Linked DNA regions of Candidatus Pseudothioglobus singularis PS1. The protein of the gene in region 1 binds, or shares a complex with, the protein of each later gene. Links are inferred from orthologs where the notes say so. Each region holds a gene or a part of one and is shown in the gene's direction. Other genes may lie near its edges.

Region 1 (10,786 bases):
TCGTCTGATCCATAAGCATCAATACGGTCTGTTTTAAGAGCTAACCAGCCTTGACTGTGATCTTTAACTGTTACGACTTTAATGTCTAAACCACCAGCAGCAATTGCTGCCTTTATGGCTTTTTCATTTGTAGTGCCAGCTGACATACCAATAACCATTCCATTCATATCCTCAAGTTCACTGATACCAGATCCAACTTTTGAGGCAATTTTTGTGCCTGTGATAAATGTAGTAGGCAAATACTCAACTTGTTTTTGACGAGTCAAGTTGTTTGTAGTAGAGCCACACTCCATATCAATAGTTCCATTTGCTATTAAAGGTATACGTGTTTGACCAGTAACTGGAACATAGTTAATGTCTAAACTGCTGACTCCAAGTTGTTCTTTAATTGCATCAACAATTTTATGGCAAAGGTCTATCGAATAACCCTCAGGTTCATTATTAGCACCAATGTAAGAAAATGGAATTGAGGTTTCACGATGTCCAATATTGACCACACCACTATCTTGAATACGTTTAAGAGTGGGACTATCTCCAGCATCAGCAATTGCAGGCACTGAAAAAGTAAGTGCAGAAATAAATGCTGCAATGAATATCATTTGTTTTTTCATTTTTAAAACTCCTATTAGTTAATATTGTACTTTTGATTAATCAAAATTGTTAAAAGTACATTCTTAGTATATCAATATATTTACTCAATTGAATTAAAAAATAGATTTAAGTGATTTATTCTAAAAATTAACGGAAGTTAAGTTAAAACTTCCAGTAATTTTCTCGACTGTAGGATTTGGTTAGTATTTTTAAGATATAAATACTACCTAAACATAAGTTTCACAGTATCGATCATTTTTGATACAAAGCCAGCTTCATTAGCATCTTCTAAAGCTATAAGAGGAAGCGTAGCGATATCTTCATCATTAAAGCTAATAGAAAGGGTTCCAACTTGATCACCCTTGTTAATTGGGGCGATTAAGTCGCCTTCAAGGTTGATTGTTTGGGTTGTATATTTAAATTGATTTCGTGGCAATGTTAAGTAGCTAGAGTCAGCCATACCCACTTTAATGTTTCCTATTTTGGATTTATAAACAGGAACCTGATGAGATATGTCATTTACTGATTGCGTTTCAAAGAAGCGAAAACCATAGTCAAGCAGCTTCTCAGTTTCAGCTGTTCTGATGGCAGGGCTTGCAGAGCCTAGTACAACTGAAATAAGCCTCATATCGACGCGATTTGCACTGGTAACAAGACAGTATCCCGCCTTCTCAGTCCAGCCCGTTTTTAAACCATCGACGGTACTGTCCGTGAACAATAACTTGTTGCGGTTAATTTGTTTAATGTTGTTATAGGTGAATTCTTTTTGGCCATACCATTCATAAAAATCAGGGAATTCTTTAATGATTGCTGAAGATAAGAGGGCCATATCCTTAGCTGTTGTATACTGGTCTTTGTGAGGTAAACCTGAGGAATTTTCAAAGCGCGAGTCTGTCATGCCAATTTCTTGAGCATAATCATTCATAAATAAAACAAAGGTGCCCTCAGAGCCAGCTACATGCTCTGCGAGAGCAACTGAGGCGTCGTTGCCTGATTGAATAATCATACCCATAAGCAGGTCTTCAAGCTTGATCATTTTACCGACTTCAATAAAGCTTCTTGAGCCCCCCGTTTTCCATGCTTTTTCACTTATCTTGACCTCATCATCAAGAGAAATAAAGTCTTCTTTTATTCGTTTGAAGATTACATAAGAGGTCATTATTTTAGTCAAACTGGCAGGAGATCTTCTTTCATTTTCATTTTCACCCGCAAGAATTTTGCCAGAGTTATGATCCATCAAAACATAAGACTTAGCTGCGATTGGAGGGGAGTCAGGAATGTAAAAACGGGGCTCCTCGGCAATGACATTTGAAAATATTAATATTAAAAAGAAAGATTTTAAAAATGTGAAGATATTTGATTTCATGAGATTGTATTTGCCCAGTATTTGATTGATTGAAGAGGTTAACTAATTTAAGTAATTGTATTCAACAATTTGATTATAACGAGTTACTGTAAATATCTTGGACTTTTATGTTTATGAATCGACATAATAATTCCAAAACTCGCCATAAGAGTAATCAAAGATGAGCCGCCATAGCTCACTAAAGGTAATGGAACTCCAACAACAGGTAAGAGGCCAGATACCATACCTATATTCACAAAAATATAGGTAAAAAATACGAAGGTCAGGCTCGCCCCGAGAAGTCTGGAGAAGTTGTCTTCGCAGCTAAGAGATAAACTCATGCATCGGTAAATAATAAGCGCATAGATTAGGATCAATAATATGAACCCTAGGAACCCAAGTTCTTCGGCTAAAACAGAGAAAATAAAGTCGGTGGACTGTTCAGGTACAAAATCAAGTTGAGACTGAGAGCCCCTCACAATTCCTTTACCTGTAAAGCCGCCTGAGCCAATAGCAATTTTTGATTGAATGATGTGATAACCCGATCCAAGTGGATCTGATTCAGGATTAAACAGAGTGAGAATTCTTCTTTTTTGATAAGCAATCAACAGGTAATTCCACGCAAAATAGAGTGACCCTGTAAGAGCGCTTGATAAAATAACGAGGTTGAGCCAAATATTTTTAACTAGCATCACTCTAAACCCAGAGAAGAATAATACATACACCCCTGAAGCGCCAATTAATAAAGAGGTTCCAAGGTCAGGCTGTCTTGCAATCAATAGCACAACAGTTACGATTGTTATGAATGAAATAATGACTGGGAATGCCCTTGGAGGCAGCGTTTTTTCACTCAGTATCGCTGCAATAGTCATTGGAACAATAATCTTCATTAGCTCAGAGGGTTGAAACCGAACAAATCCAAGGTCGAGCCAGCGCTGGGCGCCACCTCCTGAGCTTCCAAAAAATAGAACAAGTATTAGTAGAAAAATGCCCAAAAGCATTAATATGGGAGCAAACCTTAGCATGATGATAGGCGGAATTTGAGCAATTACAAGCATTACAGAGGTGGCAAGGCCAAGATGGACCATCTGCCTATAGACAAGGCTTAGAGAGCCTCCCGAGCTACTATATAGTATCAATAACCCAAAAGATGATAGAAGTATAAGAAGAATAAGAAGAGGCGTGTCAATTTTGAAGAATTTATAAAAGATGACTAACTTTTTTAATAAAAAAGCAATCATAAAAGCAATAAACCAACTTTCCTAAGATCTCCTAAGAGCAGGTTGAAGCTTGAACATGCCGATGAATTATTCATGCATTCAACACCAAGGCCAAATTCAGAGAGTTCAATTTGCTGCTTAGGAGAGAGAAATTTTGGCGAATTTCCTGTACCAATAATTAATAGATCAATGGGGTCTTTTACAACTAGTGGAAATAAAAATTCTATTCCTATATCCCCTAAATTTTTGATTGAAACTTCACTAGCTTTATTAGCTGAAACAAAGCACGGCCTATTTAATTTGGAATGTGAGATTGTTATTGAGGATTCGTCAACTGAAATAATGGTATTTGTATTCGCGTTTTGCTGAGTGAATTCCATTAATTTGCAAGTATATTTGGGTGTTGGAGGAATATTATAACAGTGTAAAATTAACTTAACATTTTGATTTGTTTGAAGGGATCAATAACAATCAATTTATTTTTATAATGTTCAAAAGCTACTTCTATTGTTTTTTAAAGAGTAATTAATGAAATCGAGATTTGCACCTTCACCAACAGGTTATTTGCATATTGGCGGCGCCAGAACTGCTCTTTTTGCATGGCTTTGGGCTAAAAAAACAAGCAGTAAGTTCTTACTGAGAATAGAAGATACTGATCAAGAGCGATCAACTCAGACTTCTGTAGACGCCATTTTAGATGGAATGGAGTGGCTGGGTCTTGACTATGACGAAGGCCCAATCTATCAAAGTGATAGAACTGAGCGCTACAATGAGGTCATTAACGAACTCCTTTCAAATGGCAAGGCCTATTATTGTGATTGCTCTAAAGAGCGTTTGGAAAAGATGAGAGAAAATCAGATTGCCAAAAAGGAGAAGCCTAAATACGATGGATGTTGCCGAGATAAAGCCCTAAAGAATGGCGTCATTCGATTTCTTAACCCTGACGATGGATTAGTAGTATTTCATGATTTTGTAAAGGGTGAGGTGAGAATTTCAAATTCTGAGTTAGACGATTTAATAATCTCAAGGACAGATGGCTCTCCAACCTATAATTTAACTGTTGTGGTTGATGATCATGACATGGAAATTGACTGCGTAATAAGGGGCGATGATCATATCAATAATACTCCTAAACAGATTAATCTTTATAAAGCTATGGGATGGCCTTTGCCCGAGTTTGCCCACGTTCCAATGATCCTTGGCTCAGATGGCTCTCGTTTATCAAAAAGACATGGAGCACTTAACCTTCTTGCATATAGGGATGAAGGCTTTTTACCTGAAGCGTTATTAAATTATATTGTGAGGCTTGGCTGGTCAAACGGAGACCAAGAAATTTTTTCAGTAGAAGAGATGATTGATCTTTTTGAACTAAAAAATATAAATAATTCTCCAGCTAGCTTCAATCAAGAAAAATTAGAGTGGATTAATCAGTCCTATATTAAGTCCACTGAAATCAATAATCTGGTTGAAAATCTTAAATGGCATCTCAATAATTTAAATATTAATCTAGATAATGGCCCTAATATTTATGAGTTGGCTGAGTCTCTAAGAGAAAGGTCAGGGTCACTAGTTGATATGGCACAGAGCTGCGTCATGTTTTATTGTGATTTTGATGCGTTTGATTCAGTTCAGGCAAATAAGGTATTCAATACTAATTCTAAGCCAATTTTAGAGGATCTAGTTGCCAATCTCAATTCAATTAATAGCTGGACTGCTGAGAACATTCATTCAGTAATAAAGATTATTTGTGAAGGGCATGATATAGGTTTTGGTAAGGTTGGTCAGCCTTTCAGGTTGGCACTAACTGGTAATGGTAAGTCTGGAAGTATTGATATAAGCGCTCAATTTGTTGGCAAAGAAAGAACCTTGGCCAGATTAGAAAAAGCTATTGATTGGATTAATAGCAATAGTTAGAAAATACTATTTCATATAAAAGAGTAAATGCTTTCAAACTTCTTTCAAATCTTTCTATTGGTCTCGCCAGTCTTCCTTTTAATTATCCTTGGCAATTTTCTGAGAAGGATTAAAGTACCTGATGTATCTTTTTGGGAGATTAACGATAAGTTATGTTATTGGGTTCTCATTCCGGCATTATTATTCCACTATATATCTCAAATTAATTTATCTTCCGAAATGCTTTATAGCTATTCTATAATCATTTATGTAGGATTTTTTATTGCAATATTGACTGTTCTTATTCTAGGCAAATTGCTTGGATACCCTCCAGAAAGATGGACATCAATACTTCAAGGAGCAGTCAGACAAAATGCTTTTATTGCTTTAGCAATTACTGGAAGTCTTTTTGGAGATGAAGGTTTAAAAATAGCCTCAATATTTATGCTTATCTATGTTCCTAGCATTAATATTATTATAGTAACAACTATGGTAATGAATTTTGGCCAATCAAAAAAAAATACATCAAATAATGAATTTAAAACTGTATTTGTCGAGTTAAGCAAAAATCCTTTTATCCTTTCAATGATTGCAGGTCTAATATTTTCAATAATTCAATCAGAAAAATTAAAAGTAATTATCGATACTTCTGGTTTGCTTGGTTCTGCAGCTCTTCCAATAATGTTATTAACTATTGGCGCTAAGATTAAGGTACGTGATTTGGCTTTAACTATTACTCCAATCTTAATATCCAATTTTCTCAAATTATTAGCTTTGCCATTGATTGCTTTTTGTGTAGCTAATTATTTAGGGCTCAGTGAGATTGAAGTGGTAGTTGCAGTTATTTTTGCGGCCGTGCCGACAGCTGTTAGTTCTCATACACTTGCTAGACAGTTTGGAGCAGACGATCAATTAATGACTAGCATAATAACCACGCAAGTTGTTTTGTCTTTCATCACGATACCGATATTACTTGCATTTATTTAATAAAAAATTGCCACAATTAATCTTTTTTTAAATAAACAGAATTACCTGAAAGAAGTGTTATAATGTAACTTATAGGTTATTTCAACTCTATTTATACATTCCATTTTTTAGTACATGAACGACAAAATTATCGTAGTTAGTGACGCCTCTTTTGAAGAAGATGTTGTAAATTCTTCACAACCCGTATTGGTAGACTTTTGGGCAGAGTGGTGTGGTCCGTGTAAGGCTCTTGCCCCAATCCTTGATGAAATCGCAGATGAATATGAAGGGAAAATTACAATCGCTAAAGTAAATGTTGATGAAAATGTTCAATTACCCCCCAAATATGGCATAAGAGGAATTCCTACTATGCTTTTATTTAAAGATGGAGCTGTTCAGGCCACAAAGGTTGGCGCTCTCTCAAAGCCGAATCTAAACGCTTTCTTGGATTCAAATATTTAATAATTAAACCAATTTCCTAAACAAATAATATAAAACTTAAATTAAATACTCTTTAAACAAACATTTATTTCTATTGTTTGTTTCCTATGGCATTATGCCAATTCTTAAAAAAACTTATAAATCTATATGAAACTATCAGAACTTAAAATTAAAACGCCTGCCGAACTTCTTGAACTTGCTCAATCTCTTGGTATTGAGAATATTTCTAGAGCAAAAAAACAAACTCTCATCTTCGCAATTCTTAAACATAAGGCTGATAACGAAGAGGAGGTTCTGGGAGATGGTGTTTTAGATATCTTACAAGAGGGTTATGGCTTCTTAAGATCTTCAAATGATTCATATGTTTCTGGCCCTGATGACATTTATGTCTCACCCAATCAAATTAGACGATTTAATCTCTCGACTGGTGATGTTGTTACTGGAAAAATTAGAGCCCCAAAGAAAGGTGAAAAATATTTTGCGCTTGTAAAGGTTTCAGAAGTAAATGAAGATTCACCTGAAAATATTAGAAATCGGATCCCATTTTCTTCCCTTACACCACTTCATCCAAATCAAAGACTTGGACTTGAGCTAGGAAATGGTGGTACAGAAGATATTACAGCAAGAGTCATTGATCTTGTTGCACCATTTGGAAAAGGACAAAGAGGGCTATTAGTTGCCCCACCTAAGGCAGGTAAGACAATGATTATGCAAAATATCGCTTCTTCAATAGCAGTTAACCATCCTGAATGTGAATTAATTGTATTGTTGATCGATGAAAGACCTGAAGAAGTAACTGAAATGGAGCGAACAGTTCGAGGTGAGGTTATTTCTTCAACTTTTGATGAACCAGCCAAAAGACATGTTCAGGTTGCAGAGATTGTTATTGAAAAGGCAAAAAGAAGAGCTGAGCAAGGTAAAGACGTCATTATTCTGCTTGATTCAATAACTCGTCTTGCGAGGGCATACAATACAGTTGCTCCATCCTCAGGGAAGGTCCTAACTGGCGGAGTTGATGCTAATGCACTCCAAAGGCCAAAGCGTTTTTTTGGAGCAGCTCGTAATATTGAAAATGGTGGTAGTATTACTATAATTGCAACAGCTTTAGTTGATACTGGATCTAAGATGGATGAAGTCATTTATCAGGAGTTTAAAGGTACCGGCAATATGGAGCTTCATCTTGAAAGAAGATTGTCTGAAAAACGCATCTTCCCTGCTATAAACATTAATGCCTCTGGTACAAGGCGTGAGGAGCTTATCACAGATGAACAAGAACTCCAAAAAATGTGGATTTTAAGAAAAATTCTTCATCCAATGGATACTGTCGAAGCTGCTGAGTTTTTAATTGAAAGACTAAGATTCACCAAGACTAATGATGAGTTTTTCGATTCGATGAAACAAAAGAAGTAAAGGCTCGCTTATCAGCAAGGGTAATTTATAATTAACTTTATGCTGTATAAAATCTTTAATATTCCAAATACAATAATTTCAAGATATCTACTGAAAAATTTAATCATTTTTCTTTTATCTATTTTTTTTATTGTTGGGCTTATCGTTTTTGGTAATCAATTTGTCTTAACAGTTCAAGAAAGTGTTGAGCATGGTATTCCTTTTCAGGAACTTATGCCAATTGTTGGTTTTAATATGCTACGCGATATACCCGTCATATTTTCACTTTCTCTTTTCTTAGCAATTATAATTTCTATATCTCAAATGTATAAAAGCTCAGAAGCAGTTGTTATGAATTCTTTTGGTATGGGGGATAAAGCATTTATATATTATATTCAGCCAATAGTTATCTTCTCTTTTATTGTAGTTTTTTTTCTTACTATTTATGCTGTTCCATGGGCAAAACAGCAAAAGAGTTATGCGGAGGATGAAACTGTTAATGCTTCTGAGTTTTCTTTTATTACTGAAGGAAAGTTTGAAAATTTTAAAAATGGTGAGATTATTTTTTATGCTTCAGAATCATCAGGTATTGATAATGCAGGTGAGCAAAATATGGAAGAAGTCTTTATCTATGTGTCAAGTAAAGAGAGTCCAGTTATTGTTTTAGCTTCTGAAGCTACAAAGTATACTGACTCTAAAAATCAAAGTATTTATTTAAGACTTAAAGATGGCGTTAGATATGAAGGACTTCCTGGCAATCTAAATGTAAACATATTAGATTTTGATCAATATGATTTAGAGATAGTTTCTGGTGAAGTTCAAAAGTCGCTCTCTAATTTTTCTGAAGTTGAAGAAAAAACTTCAATCAATTTGTTAACTGATGATAGTTTGCTAGCAAATGCTGAGATGCAGTGGCGCTTTTCACAGCCAATATCAATTTTAATTTTATCTATTATTGGAGTTCTTTTGGGCAAAGCCTCTCCAAGAAATGGCAAGGGCATTAATTTGTTAATTGGTGTTTTAATTTTTATGATTTATAACAATGGATTATTGGTAGCCAAAACTTCAATTGAAAATGGAGAATTAAATCCTATGGTAGGCTTATGGTCAGTTCATTTATTGTTTATTTTATTTTTCCTTTTTTTGTATCACTTAAGAGAAGGAAAATTATTATATTTTATTGATAAAATACTTATTTTATTTAAACCAGAGAAAAAAAATGTCTAGTTCACCAAGTAAAATATTAGAAGTCTTTGACAATCCCAATTCTGAAAGAGATTTCGTAATTCGAATTGATTCATCAGAATTTACATGTTTATGTCCATTAACAGGCCAGCCTGATTTTGCTGATATTCATATTGAGTATATTGCAGATAAATTTTGTGTTGAGCTAAAAGCATTAAAGAATTATTTCTGGTCGTATAGAAATGAAGGGGCTTTTCATGAGGCTGTAACAAATAAGATTTTAGATGATTTAGTTGAGGTTATGGATCCTCGTTTTATAAGACTAAAAGCTGTCTTTAATGTTAGAGGTGGGGTCTATACAAATGTTGAATGCGAACATAGAAAAGAAGGTTGGTCTCCAAGAGAAGTTGTTAGTATATGAGTCCAATTCGTCAAAAGGTTAAATTTGACAAAAAATTATTAGATCAAGATGCTTTAAAGATCTTAAAAAAATTAAATAAATCAGACCATGAGACTTATTTAGTAGGGGGTTGTATAAGAGATATTCTTCTTGGACACAAACCTAAGGACTTTGATATAGCAACTAGTGCAACACCAGAACAAATTCATAAACTTTTTAAACGCTCTAGAATTATTGGAAGGCGTTTTAAGTTAGTTCATATTATGTTTTCAGCAAGAAAATTCATTGAAGTTGCAACTTTTCGTGCTGGTAAAGTCCAAACTTCAAATGATGGTTTGGTGCTTAGAGATAATTATTATGGTGCCCTAGAAGACGATGTTTTTCGAAGAGACTTTACTGTAAATGGTCTTTATTATGATATTAAAAAATCTGAAATTATCGATTATGTGGGTGGGCTTGATGATCTAAAAGCTTTAAAAATTAAAATGATTGGTGACCCCTCAGAGCGTTTTGAGGAAGATCCAGTTAGGATGATTCGAGCAGTTCGTTTTCAGGCAAAATTGAATGCGAATATTGAATCTCAGCTTATTGAAGCAATTCAAGCAAACTCTCAGTTACTTGTAAAAATCCCTCCAGCAAGACTTTATGAGGAGGTTATTAAGCTTTTTCATAATGAAAATTCGATTGAAATATTCCATGAGCTTGATCGACTGGGTCTTTTAAGACATCTTTTTTCACAAACTAAAGAAAACCCATTTGTTGATTCCTCTTTAATCAATACCTCTGAAAGAATCAGGAATGGCAACAGTGTTACACCTGCTTTTTTATTTGCAGTTTTCCTGTGGTCTGCAGTGAATAAAAGGTTTAATCAAATAAGTAAAAAAAACAAATCTCGAATTGAGTTAATGCTTCAGGCTTCTGAAGATGTCATTAAGAAACAAACACAGCAAGTGATGATGCCTAGATGGCTCTCATCTCGAGTCAAGGACATATGGTTAATGCAATATCAGTTAGAGAACTATAATCCAAAAAAATCAAAAGCACTTATTAGAAACCCTCGTTTTAGGATGGCTTATGATTTTCTTGTGTTAAGATCTGAAAGTATTGATAAAGATTTAAGAGCTAAAGCAGAGTATTGGACCAATATTCAAAAATGAAATCTGTATTAATTACAGGCTGTTCAAGTGGCATTGGTCTTTGTATAGCAAAAGGACTTAAAGATAAAGGTTATCGAGTCTTTGCTTCAGCAAGATCTCCTGATGATGTCAAAAACCTTCAAAATCTTGGTTTTGAGTCTCTTCTTTTAGATTTAGCTTCATCAGAGTCAATAAATGATGCAGTAATTAAACTTTTTGA
Region 2 (10,753 bases), 810 kb from region 1 along the record:
TAAGACCTCCTCTCTTCATGAAGGTGAAAATATTAATGCATTTATTGAGAGGCAAAAAAATGCTCACCAGGGGCAAATTGAAAACTACAAGGGCGTTCTTGAAGAGTTTTTTCAGCTTCCATCAAAATCGGCACTCTATTGTCCAGCAGCCAGCCAGTTAATATTTCTATAAAGCTATCCCTAAAAAAATTGCTGGACAAAGGATTCAATTCCTCCTATGATGGCATCCAATTCTTCAAATAATTATATATATGTCAAAGCGAAGTAATGATGTTGGCTGGATAGACTATACCCAGAAGTATGGTGATCGTGAAATACGAACTGTGAACCCAGACATTCAAAGTGGCTCTACAGTACTATTCAATAATTTTGAGGATATGCAGCTAGCCCTAGAGGGTAATTATCCAGGCGTAGATTATGGAACACATGGTCTGTCTACTCAAAAAGCCTTTGAAGAGGCAATATGTAAGCTTGAAAATGGTCATAGAACCTATGCATTTCCATCAGGGATTAATGCAATAACAAGTACTTTGATGGCTTTTACTCAAAGTGGTGATGAGGTTTTAGTTTGTGATAATGTGTATGGCCCAACCTCAAGGTTTTGTCATAAGATTCTTTCTAAATATGATGTAAAAACAACGCATATTCCATCAGATATTGGATCTAAGATTAGTAGCTATATTACCAAAAAAACTAGGCTAATATTTCTAGAGTCTCCAGGTTCGAATACATTTGAAATGCAAGATATTGTAGAAGTAGTAAAGGCTGCAAAAAAAGCAGGCATTATGACTATCATTGACAGCACCTGGGCTACTCCTTTGTATCTAAAGCCTCTTGATCTAGGGGCTGATATTGCAATTCAATCAGTCACTAAATATATATGTGGTCACGCAGATATGCTAATGGGCTGCGCAACGGTTAATAAGCAGTATGCTGACGAATTTGCAGACTATTTTAAGACTGTTGAGAATTACACAAACCCTCAAGACTGTTATGTTGCGCTTAGGGGCCTGAGAACTCTTAAGGTTCGATTGGAGGCTCATGAGAACTCGGCAAATGAGGTTGCTAGGTGGCTTGATGAGCAAGATATAGTAGATTGTGTCATTCATCCTAGCCTAGAGTCACACCCCCAACATGGATTATGGAAGAGAGATTTTTCAGGATCTTCAGGCTTATTTTCATTTACATTTAAAGAGGCTTATAGCGCAGATCAAATTGCGTTATTTATTAATTCGCTTGAGATGTTCGCCCTTGGTTTTAGCTGGGGAGGCTATAAAAGTTTGTTAACTGCTAGACCATATAAGAGAGATGGCCAATGGGTTCATGATGGCAAGCATGTAATTCGTCTGAGTATAGGACTTGAAGATACAACTGACCTTATTGAGGATTTAAAACAGGGCTTCTCACATTTAAGCTAGGGTGACTGACAGTCTAAGATTTATCCCTTTTATCGTTAATAACCGTGATTCGTTGCATATGCCTTAATTCAGGCAAGTAGTCACATACCGCATAATGCTGGGTTATTCGATTATCCCAAATGGCAACAGAGTCATCTTCCCAGTGAAACCTCACTTGGAACTCAGGCTTATTCATATGCTGATATAAAAACTGCAACACATGATCACTTGGACCTTGATTTTCATTAACGATATTTCGTGTAAATGACTGATTAACATTAATATATTTAAGGCCAGAAATTGGGTGAGTATCTATGACTTTATGAACTGCTGAGCCAACAGATTTCAGAGCATTATTAATTGACTCAACGCCACCTTCTTTATAGTAATCGTTGCGAAATGTCCCCATATCATGGATCGCCTCAAGGCCCTCCAAATAATCTTTCCAGCCATCTGGTAGCTGATCATAGGCAGCACTCATGCTTGCCCAAAGTGTATCACCACCAGACTTAGGAACTTTTATCCCATGGAGTATGCTAGCAAAAGGCGGATTTGCTTTAAAAGTCAAATCTTTATGCCAGTCAGCAGTATCAGGCCTATTATTAGCATCATTCCTCAGTAAAACAATACTTTGATAGCCATCTACATGAGGATAAACGGGGTGCCCAGGATCAATCTCTCCAAGACTTTCTGCTAATTTAAGATGTGAGTCTGGCGAAAGGTTTTGATTTCTAAAAAAAATGACCTGATGTTTAATAAGAGAGTTATATACTTGCTCGATAGCATCATCATTTAATTCATCATTAAGAGAGATACCTGAAATCTCAGCTCCAATTGATGGCGTGAGTGGTCTAACCTCAAACATTCATAACTCCAATAAGATTTTGTTGCATTATAAAAGAAAAAAACTGATTAGAATTAACCATTCTTCTTTAGCCACCACAAGAGCAGAACCAATTGCATTAAAAGAAGTGGGATCACCGAAAGAAGAACAACTTCCCAGCTAAAATTAAATACAAACCATCCCGCTGAGAGTGCAGCAAGGGCTTGTAGACCAAATATTAAAAAATCATTGATAGATTGAACTTTAAACTTTTCATTCTCATTGTAAGACCTTGGGAGTAAATTTGTACCACCAATAAATAGAAAATTCCATCCCAGTCCTAGCAGCACCAATGACCACCAATAATTAGTAAGTGCATGGCTCATAAAGGCAATGATTACCGAGATAAAGAATAATAAAATGCCTAAAAGCATCATACGGGTTAACCCTATATATCGAACAATTATTGCAGTGAATAGAGAAGGGAGAAACATTGCAATGACATGACTTTGCAGAACTACCTTAGTATGGTGAAGAGAGTGGCCATCCATGACGTGCATACTTACAGGAGTCGCAGTCATAATGAAACTCATAACGACATATCCAGTAGTTGCTGCACATACAGCGACTATAAAAGATCCTTGTTTGACAATCTCGACTAATGATCTTTTTGACTCATCTACTTGCTCTTTAAACTTAACAGCTGGCTGAAAAAAAGTCATCAAAATGAAAGCAATTACAAATAAAAACGCCAGCAGAACGAAAGATCCCACAAAGTCAGTCTCAAAATAATTCTTGCCTAAAGTTGCAACTTCGGTTCCAAGGAAGGCTGAAATTAATCCACCAAGAAGAACAACCGCAGTAGCTGACGGTCTTTTTTCAGGTTCAACACTCTCAATGGCAGCGAACCTAAATTGCATCATGGTTGCCACACTGGCGCCAAGGCAGAAGCTAGAAAAGCTAAAAAGAAAAAACATTTCTTTAGTGATTGAAAAGATACAAAGAGAAATCAATAAAATTGTGTAAAGGCAGGCACTTAAAAAAACCTTTTTTCTGCCAAATACTGACATCAGTCTTATCACTGGAATAACACTTACCGCAGTTCCTACAACAATAGTCGCAACAGGTAAAGTAGACAGGCTTTTTACTGGTGAAAGGTTACTACCAATAATGCCCGCTACAAAAACAATAAAAACACTCAGAGACATAAACAAGGACTGACAAGCGGTCAGTATCCATACATTTTTTGGTAGGTTAAACATTCAGATGTATCCTTTATGAGATAGATATTACTTCTTAAGAGGTCGTTTCCATTTACTAATGGTGGACTGCTTATTTCGACTCAGAGTGAGTTGACCGTCTGGCGTATTCTGAGTTATAGTGGAGCCAGCACCAATTGTTGCATTTTTCCCGATAGTGACCGGGGCGACCAACTGACTGTTGGAACCTACAAAAGCCCCATCTTTAATCTCAGTTTGAAATTTATTAATACCATCATAGTTACATGTAATAACGCCAGCCCCAACATTGACATCGTTTCCTATCTTGCTATCGCCAATGTAGCTTAAATGTGAGACTTTTGAATTATTCTCAATAGATGACTTTTTAACTTCAACAAAGTTACCAATTTTTGAATGATTACCTATCTTAGTTTCAGGACGTATTCGTGCGAAAGGGCCAATCGAAGCATTGGATCCAATGACAGCATTTTCAATAATTGAGTTTGCGAGTATATGAGTATTATCGCCGATTTTAGACGCTTTTATAATACAATTAGGCGAAATTAAAACATTTTTACCTAAATCATTATCACCTTCAAATACCACATTCACATCTATAACGCAGTCATCTTTAAAGCTCAACTCACCTCGACAATCAAATCGTTTTGGATCCATGATGGTTAAACCTTTTGACATTAAATCACTAGCTTTATTCTGTTGGTATGCTCTTTCAGCTTGTGACAATTGATTTTTGTCGTTAATTCCCATAACTTCTGCCACACTTTCACATATAAATGAAGCAATATTAACATTATCTTTAACTGCTTTTTCAACTATATCAGTCAGATAAAGCTCTCCTTGGGAATTATTTGGCTCTAATTCTTTTAAATATTTTTTTAAGATTGAGCCTCTGATTGCCATGATCCCTGTATTAATTTCTCTGACCTGAAGTTCATCTTTGCTCGCATCTTTTTGTTCAACAATTGACAAAATAGAATTATTTGAATCCCTAATAATTCTGCCATACCCAAAGGGATTTTCCATCATAACACTCAACAGGGAAAAGCCTGAAGATTCTGCTTTGTCAGTCAGTATTTGAAGTGTCTCAGTTTTGATAAGGGGCACATCACCATATAAAATTAAACAGATTAAGTTGTCATTGATATGAGGGATTGCTTGTTTAACAGCATGACCTGTTCCAAGCTGCTCTTTTTGATTAACCCAGTTAATGTCGTCATTTGAAGTTGTTTTTTTGACAGATTCTGAGTGATGTCCAATAATTACATTAATAGAATTGACTAGAGGGCGAGATGCATCAATGACGTGTTGAAGAAGACTCTTGTTGCCGACTTTGTGAAGAACTTTAGCCGTCTGAGAGTTCATTCGAGTGCCTTGTCCAGCAGCTAATATAATTGCAGTATTCATTCTAATTGGGTACGTTTTTATCTCGAAATAATTGATACTATGAATTAATTATTTCAAATATTTTGTATAATGTTACCCTTTAAATTCTTAGACTCCAAATTTAAACTTCATTTGTCATAAAGCAGAAATATTGACCCATTATGATGATTTATTTTTTTAGTTAGATTGAGCAAAATAAATAGTATGCAAAAAAAACTAATTGCAGAATTAATTGGAACTTTTATTCTTGTGTTTGCAGGAACTGGGGCCATCATTATTAACGACATTGCTAACGCAATTGGACATGTCGGTATTGCCCTAACTTTTGGGTTTGTTATCGTTGCATTAATTTATAGCTTTGCACATGTCTCTGGCGCTCACTTCAATCCAGCTGTGACAGTTGCTTTTTGGTCAATGGGTGAATTTGAACGAAAAAATGTTATCCCATATATTTCAGCACAAATACTTGGTGGAGTTCTTGCAAGCTTAGCCCTTTATTTACTTTTGAGAGAAAATTTTGTTTTAGTGTCAGACGTGAGCTATCTTGGGGCAACCCTTCCAAGTGGCTCTGCTTCGCAATCTTTTGGTTTTGAGTTTATCCTCACCTTTATTCTGATGATTGTCATTTGTTCTTCAGCAGTTCATGGCAAGGCGACAAAGGATTTCGCAGGATTAGCAATTGGACTCACAGTAGGACTCGAATCGATGTTTGCTGGACCAATAACAGGTGCAAGCATGAATCCTGCAAGAAGTATAGCACCGGCCCTTGTCAGTGGAAACTTTGAGCATCTATGGCTTTATATTGTCGCAACAATTTTGGGAGCGGTATGTGCAGCTTTAGTTTTTCTGAAAGTTTTTAAATCAGACTCATAAGAATTAACTATGGCAAAGAAAGTATTGGTTTTATGTACCGGTAATAGTTGCAGAAGTATTATTGCAGAGGCCCTCATTAATCGTACTTTTGATGGAAAAATTGCAGCATACTCAAGTGGCGTTTCTGCCAGCGGCATGGTTAATCCAAGTGCAAAAAAAATACTTCAATCTAAAGGTATTTGGAGAGATCATTACCACTCTAAGCCCATCAAAGATTTAGAGCAAATTGAATTTGATCTAGTGATTACGGTTTGTGAGAATGCAAGTCAAACCTGTCCCGTTTTCCCTGGCAATACTCCTGTGACTCATATCGGCTTTGATGATCCAGATGGGAAAGAATATGAGGCATTTGAGCTTTGTTTTGAGGAGATTAAAAGTAAATTATTGCCATTTATAAATAATTACTCTTTCGATAAATAATCTATCCGGTTTGAATAATATTCAACTACAGAAAAACTAAGGGCTCTCTCTAGTACCTTAATACTAAGGCTTAACAACTCAGCTATAATGAAGAGGTTGAATGATACTAAATACACTTCTTGTTGTAATAAAAAGCAACCTAAATTTGAATTCAATTCGTTATAATGCGCATTTTGGCTTCAACTGCCAAAGAAATTTTGAGTTATTTTGTAGTATTTTTTTACCTTTAAACTATATACGGAGTAGATTAGAGATATGACTGGAAAAGACAACATAACTAGCCTATTTGGAAAGTCACCAATAAGCCCATTACAGCAGCACATGAAACAGGTTCATTCATGCTTAAAAGAGTTTGGAGTTTTTGCTAAAGCGGCTAATACTGAAGATTGGGAAAAGGCTCAATCAGCTCATCTATCAATTGGCAAAAAAGAACAGAAAGCAGATGTTCTTAAGAAAAAACTAAGAATGAATTTGCCAAGTACATTTATGATGCCTTTCTCTAGAAGGGATTTACTGGATGTTTTGCTAATTCAGGACTCTATTGCCAACATTACAAAAGACCTTTCAGGCTTGATGATGTCGAGAAAAATGCACTTTCCAAAAGCGTTTGCAGAAGACTTTTTAGAATTATCTAAGCTATGCATTAAAACTTCAGCGGCCGCCTTGGTTGCAATTAATGAATTGGATGAGCTCTTAGAGACTGCGTTTAGTTCTAGAGAGCGAAAAATTGTTGACAAGATGATTAAGAAAGTCAACGAATTGGAACATGAGACAGATGTTGCTCAAGAAATTATTAGAAAAAAGCTTTATCTGCTTGAGGCCGAATTACCACCTATAGATGTAATGTTTTATTATCGAGCCATAGAGTGGCTTGGTGAGACTGCTGATGCTGCCCAAAAGGTTGGATCGCGTTTTGAAGTTATGTTGACAAAGTAGGGGGCTAACAATGGAAATTATCGTTCAAAATAGAGATATTCTTATCATGTTGGCTATTGGATTTGGCCTGTTTATGGCCTGGGGCATTGGTGCCAATGATGTTGCAAACGCAATGGGGACTTCTGTTGGCTCTGGTGCTATAACTTTCAAACAGGCTGTCATTATCGCAGTCATTTTCGAATTTGCAGGAGCTGTTTTGGCTGGTGGAGAGGTCACTGCAACTGTCCGTAAAGGTATTCTTGATGCAGGAGCATTTACAAATAATCCAGAATTATTAGTATATGGAATGCTTGCATCTCTATTGGCTGCAGCGACTTGGCTTTTAATTGCCTCATCTCTTGGTTGGCCAGTATCCACAACACACTCAATCGTTGGTGCAATCGTTGGTTTTGGAGCAGTTGGAGTTGGTATAGAGGCTGTATCATGGGATAAAGTGTATGCCATTATTGCAAGTTGGGTGGTCTCACCACTTATTGCAGGAACAATGGCTATTTTGATATTTAAAAGCTTACAGCGCCTAGTAATAGATACAGAGCAGCCACTTGAAAATGCAAAAAAATACCTCCCTTTCTACGTTTTTTTTGTAGGATTTGTCCTCTCATTGGTCACTCTATTAAAAGGACTCAAGCATGTTGACTCTTTAAAACATCTCGGTAAGGACCTTCCAACAAGCATGATGATTGCAACTTTAGTTGGAATTCTTGCAGCCATCATTGCCGCAATTATTATTAGGCGAATTAAAACCAACCCCGAAGATGATAATGAGTTCTCCTATGCAAATATGGAGAAACTATTTGGCGGACTGATGGTAATTACAGCTTGCTCAATGGCTTTTGCTCATGGATCAAATGATGTTGCAAATGCAATTGGCCCATTAGCTGCGGTCTATAGTATTGTTGAGTCGGGCGGGCAAATTGTTTCAAAAAGCGCACTCCCTTCATGGATATTGTTAGTAGGTGGTGGTGGAATCGTCTTTGGTCTTGCAACCTTTGGTTTTAGAGTAATGAAAACGATCGGTAAAAATATTACTGAGCTAACGCCAAGTAGAGGTTTTTCTGCTGAACTTGCCGCTGCAACAACAGTAGTATTTGCCTCTTATACGGGGCTTCCAGTTTCAACAACTCAGGTACTTGTTGGTGCTGTTCTTGGTGTGGGTATTGCAAGGGGCGTAGCATCATTGAACCTGAGAGTTGTTAATAGAATATTTCTATCTTGGTTAATTACATTGCCAGCTGGAGCAATAATGTCGATCTTGTTTTTCTTTACACTCAAAGGTATTTTTAGTGCTTAGAGCGTATAATTATTTCAAAATATTACATTAAAAATTATGACACTAGAAGAAGTTCAATTGAAGCTCGAATCAGGACTTGAAAGTTCAGATGTAACAATGGAGGGAGATGGTTGTAATTGCTCTGCTGTTATAGTATCCCCTGTCTTTGAGGGTTTGTCTTTGCTGCAAAGACAGCGTATGGTTTTGGGTCTTGTCAAGGAAGAAATTAAAAGCGGCGAGCTCCATGCATTAACTGTTAAAACATTTACCCCAGCAGAGAGATAGTATATAATTCCCACTTTTTGAAAAACTTGAAGATATAAGGCTATGCAAACAGATATTCACCCTTCATATGAAACAATAAAAGTTGTGTGCAGTTGTGGTAACTCATTCGAGACTCGCTCAACTTCAGGTAAAGACGAAATTCATCTTGATGTTTGTTCAAGCTGTCACCCTTTTTACACAGGCAAGCAAAAGATTATGGATACTGCTGGACGAGTAGAGAAGTTCAAATCTCGCTACGGCGCTTTCAAACGTTAAATTCAAATTGATTGACTCTTAAAGCCACAAATGTGGCTTTTTTTGTGTCAAAAGGAAACTTCAGATTAAAATTTAAAATTGATATAATCAACTATTTTGAGACAACATAATGGCTTTTGACTACATTAATGCGTTATTAAAAAAAGAGGTCACCAGAACCCCTATTTGGGTCATGAGACAAGCAGGTCGTTACTTGCCCGAATATCGAGCAACTCGAAAAAAAGCGGGTGATTTTTTAACGCTATGTAAATCAAGTGATTTGGCCTGTGAAGTTACACTTCAACCATTAGAGCGTTTTGATTTAGACGCAGCCATTCTCTTTTCTGATATTTTGACTATTCCAGATGCAATGGGACTTGGATTACACTTTGTTGAAGGGGAGGGTCCAAAATTTTCTCACCCGCTGAGCTCACTTTCAGAAATTAATCAATTAACTAAGCCTGACGTATCAAAAGATTTATCTTATGTCAGTGAGGCCGTATCAGTTATCAAAAAAAATCTTAAAGGAAGGGTTCCACTAATCGGCTTTAGCGGAAGTCCATGGACGCTTGCAACTTATATGGTTGAGGGCGGCTCCAGTAAGACCTTTTCAAAGGTTAAAGGATTGATGTACGAAAATCCAAAGCATATGCACCAACTTTTAGATGTTCTAGCTGACACAATTATTGACTATCTTAACTCTCAAATCGAGGCTGGTGTGGACTCAGTTATGATTTTTGATACCTGGGGTGGTCTTTTAAATAAAGCCAGTTATGAAAATTTTTCATTAATGTATATGTCAAAAATAGTGGCTGGAATTAACCGCAACCCCGAAGGCAAAACAATACCTGTTACGCTTTTTACAAAAGGCGGATCCGCATGGCTTGAACAAATTGCTGCAACTGGTTGCGATGCTGTTGGTATTGACTGGACAGTTGAAATTGGAGAGGCAGAAAGAAGGATTGGCTCGAAAGTTGCCCTTCAAGGTAACCTTGACCCATCTGTACTTTATGCATCAGCTGAGGTTATCAAAAGTGAAGCACATAAAATTTTAGATCAGTTTCAAGGCTCAACGGGACATGTATTTAATCTGGGGCATGGCATCACTCCAGATGTTAATCCTGAAAGTATGAAGGCCTTGGTTGATGCGGTCCATTCATACTCAAAATAAAAAATCACTTAAATAGAGTGAGAGTCTCTCTATGTTAAAATTTCGTAATAAATAATAATAATAACAATATGTCAAGAATCTCTAATATCTTTAAAAAACTTGATGATCAAGATCAGACCGCCTTCATTCCATTTATTACTGCTGGTGATGGTGGGTTAGATGGCTGTGAGGCTCTTGTCTTCACTTTGGCTGATAGTGGCGCCGACATTATCGAATTGGGAATGCCGTTCTCTGATCCAATGGCAGATGGGCCTGTCATTGCAAAGTCACATGAAAGAGCAGTTGCAGACGGTATCAACTTAGATTCTGTTTTTGCAATAGTGGAGAGGTTTAGAGAGCACAATCAGACGACAGGTATCGTTTTGATGGGCTATACCAACCCTATTGAAGTCTATGGCTACAAAGAGTTTGCTATTAGAGCAGACGAGGCTGGAGTTGATGGCATTTTGGTTGTTGATATGCCGCCTGAAGAAGCTGCAGATCTTAAACAGGAGCTGGATAAATATAAGATTGATTTAATTTTTCTGGTTGCCCCTACAACGACAGATGAGCGCTTAGAGCAAATTTCGAAAATAGCCAGTGGATATATTTATTATGTTTCCCTCAAGGGGGTAACTGGCGCTGCAAATCTTGATATTGACTCGGTCAATTATCACCTTGAACGAATGAGGAATTATATTCAACTTCCAGTGGGTGTTGGTTTTGGTATAAAAGATGCTG

Evidence for each region.
Region 2: the proteins of trxA (region 1) and W908_RS07840 are in contact, whole or in part, in an NMR structure (PDB 2IPA), measured with the Bacillus subtilis proteins. The link is inferred for Candidatus Pseudothioglobus singularis PS1 from one-to-one orthologs.

Annotation. Positions count from the first base shown.
Region 1 is NZ_CP006911.1:740,219-751,004, forward strand. The notes cover bases 4,825-7,813. They hold trxA (thioredoxin TrxA), read left to right. Parts: upstream 4,825-6,150; coding sequence 6,151-6,477; downstream 6,478-7,813. Other genes in these bases: gltX (glutamate--tRNA ligase), read left to right, coding at 4,825-5,070; W908_RS03815 (AEC family transporter), read left to right, coding at 5,098-6,036; rho (transcription termination factor Rho), read left to right, coding at 6,604-7,813. Outside these bases: W908_RS03790 (amino acid ABC transporter substrate-binding protein), read right to left, coding at 1-611; W908_RS03795 (D-alanyl-D-alanine carboxypeptidase family protein), read right to left, coding at 815-1,957; rod shape-determining protein RodA, read right to left, coding at 2,041-3,177; W908_RS03805 (Mth938-like domain-containing protein), read right to left, coding at 3,174-3,536; more of gltX, read left to right, coding at 3,685-4,824; more of rho, read left to right, coding at 7,814-7,866; LPS export ABC transporter permease LptF, read left to right, coding at 7,906-9,072; queF (preQ(1) synthase), read left to right, coding at 9,065-9,451; polynucleotide adenylyltransferase PcnB, read left to right, coding at 9,448-10,587; W908_RS03845 (SDR family NAD(P)-dependent oxidoreductase), read left to right, coding at 10,584-10,786. UniProt on the Bacillus subtilis protein: Participates in various redox reactions through the reversible oxidation of its active center dithiol to a disulfide and catalyzes dithiol-disulfide exchange reactions.
Region 2 is NZ_CP006911.1:1,547,254-1,558,006, reverse strand. The notes cover bases 4,476-7,431. They hold W908_RS07840 (arsenate reductase ArsC), read left to right. Parts: upstream 4,476-5,726; coding sequence 5,727-6,137; downstream 6,138-7,431. Other genes in these bases: W908_RS07830 (inorganic phosphate transporter), read left to right, coding at 7,084-7,431; W908_RS07835 (TIGR00153 family protein), read left to right, coding at 6,393-7,073; W908_RS07845 (MIP/aquaporin family protein), read left to right, coding at 5,049-5,717; glmU (bifunctional UDP-N-acetylglucosamine diphosphorylase/glucosamine-1-phosphate N-acetyltransferase GlmU), read right to left, coding at 4,476-4,865. Also shown: W908_RS07870 (UvrD-helicase domain-containing protein), read left to right, coding at 1-172; metC (cystathionine beta-lyase), read left to right, coding at 252-1,418; W908_RS07860 (TauD/TfdA dioxygenase family protein), read right to left, coding at 1,432-2,262; W908_RS07855 (MFS transporter), read right to left, coding at 2,316-3,482; more of glmU, read right to left, coding at 3,510-4,475; more of W908_RS07830, read left to right, coding at 7,432-8,364; W908_RS07825 (BolA family protein), read left to right, coding at 8,401-8,628; rpmE (50S ribosomal protein L31), read left to right, coding at 8,671-8,883; hemE (uroporphyrinogen decarboxylase), read left to right, coding at 8,993-10,033; trpA (tryptophan synthase subunit alpha), read left to right, coding at 10,102-10,753. UniProt on the Bacillus subtilis protein: Catalyzes the reduction of arsenate [As(V)] to arsenite [As(III)]. In vitro, can dephosphorylate para-nitrophenyl phosphate (pNPP).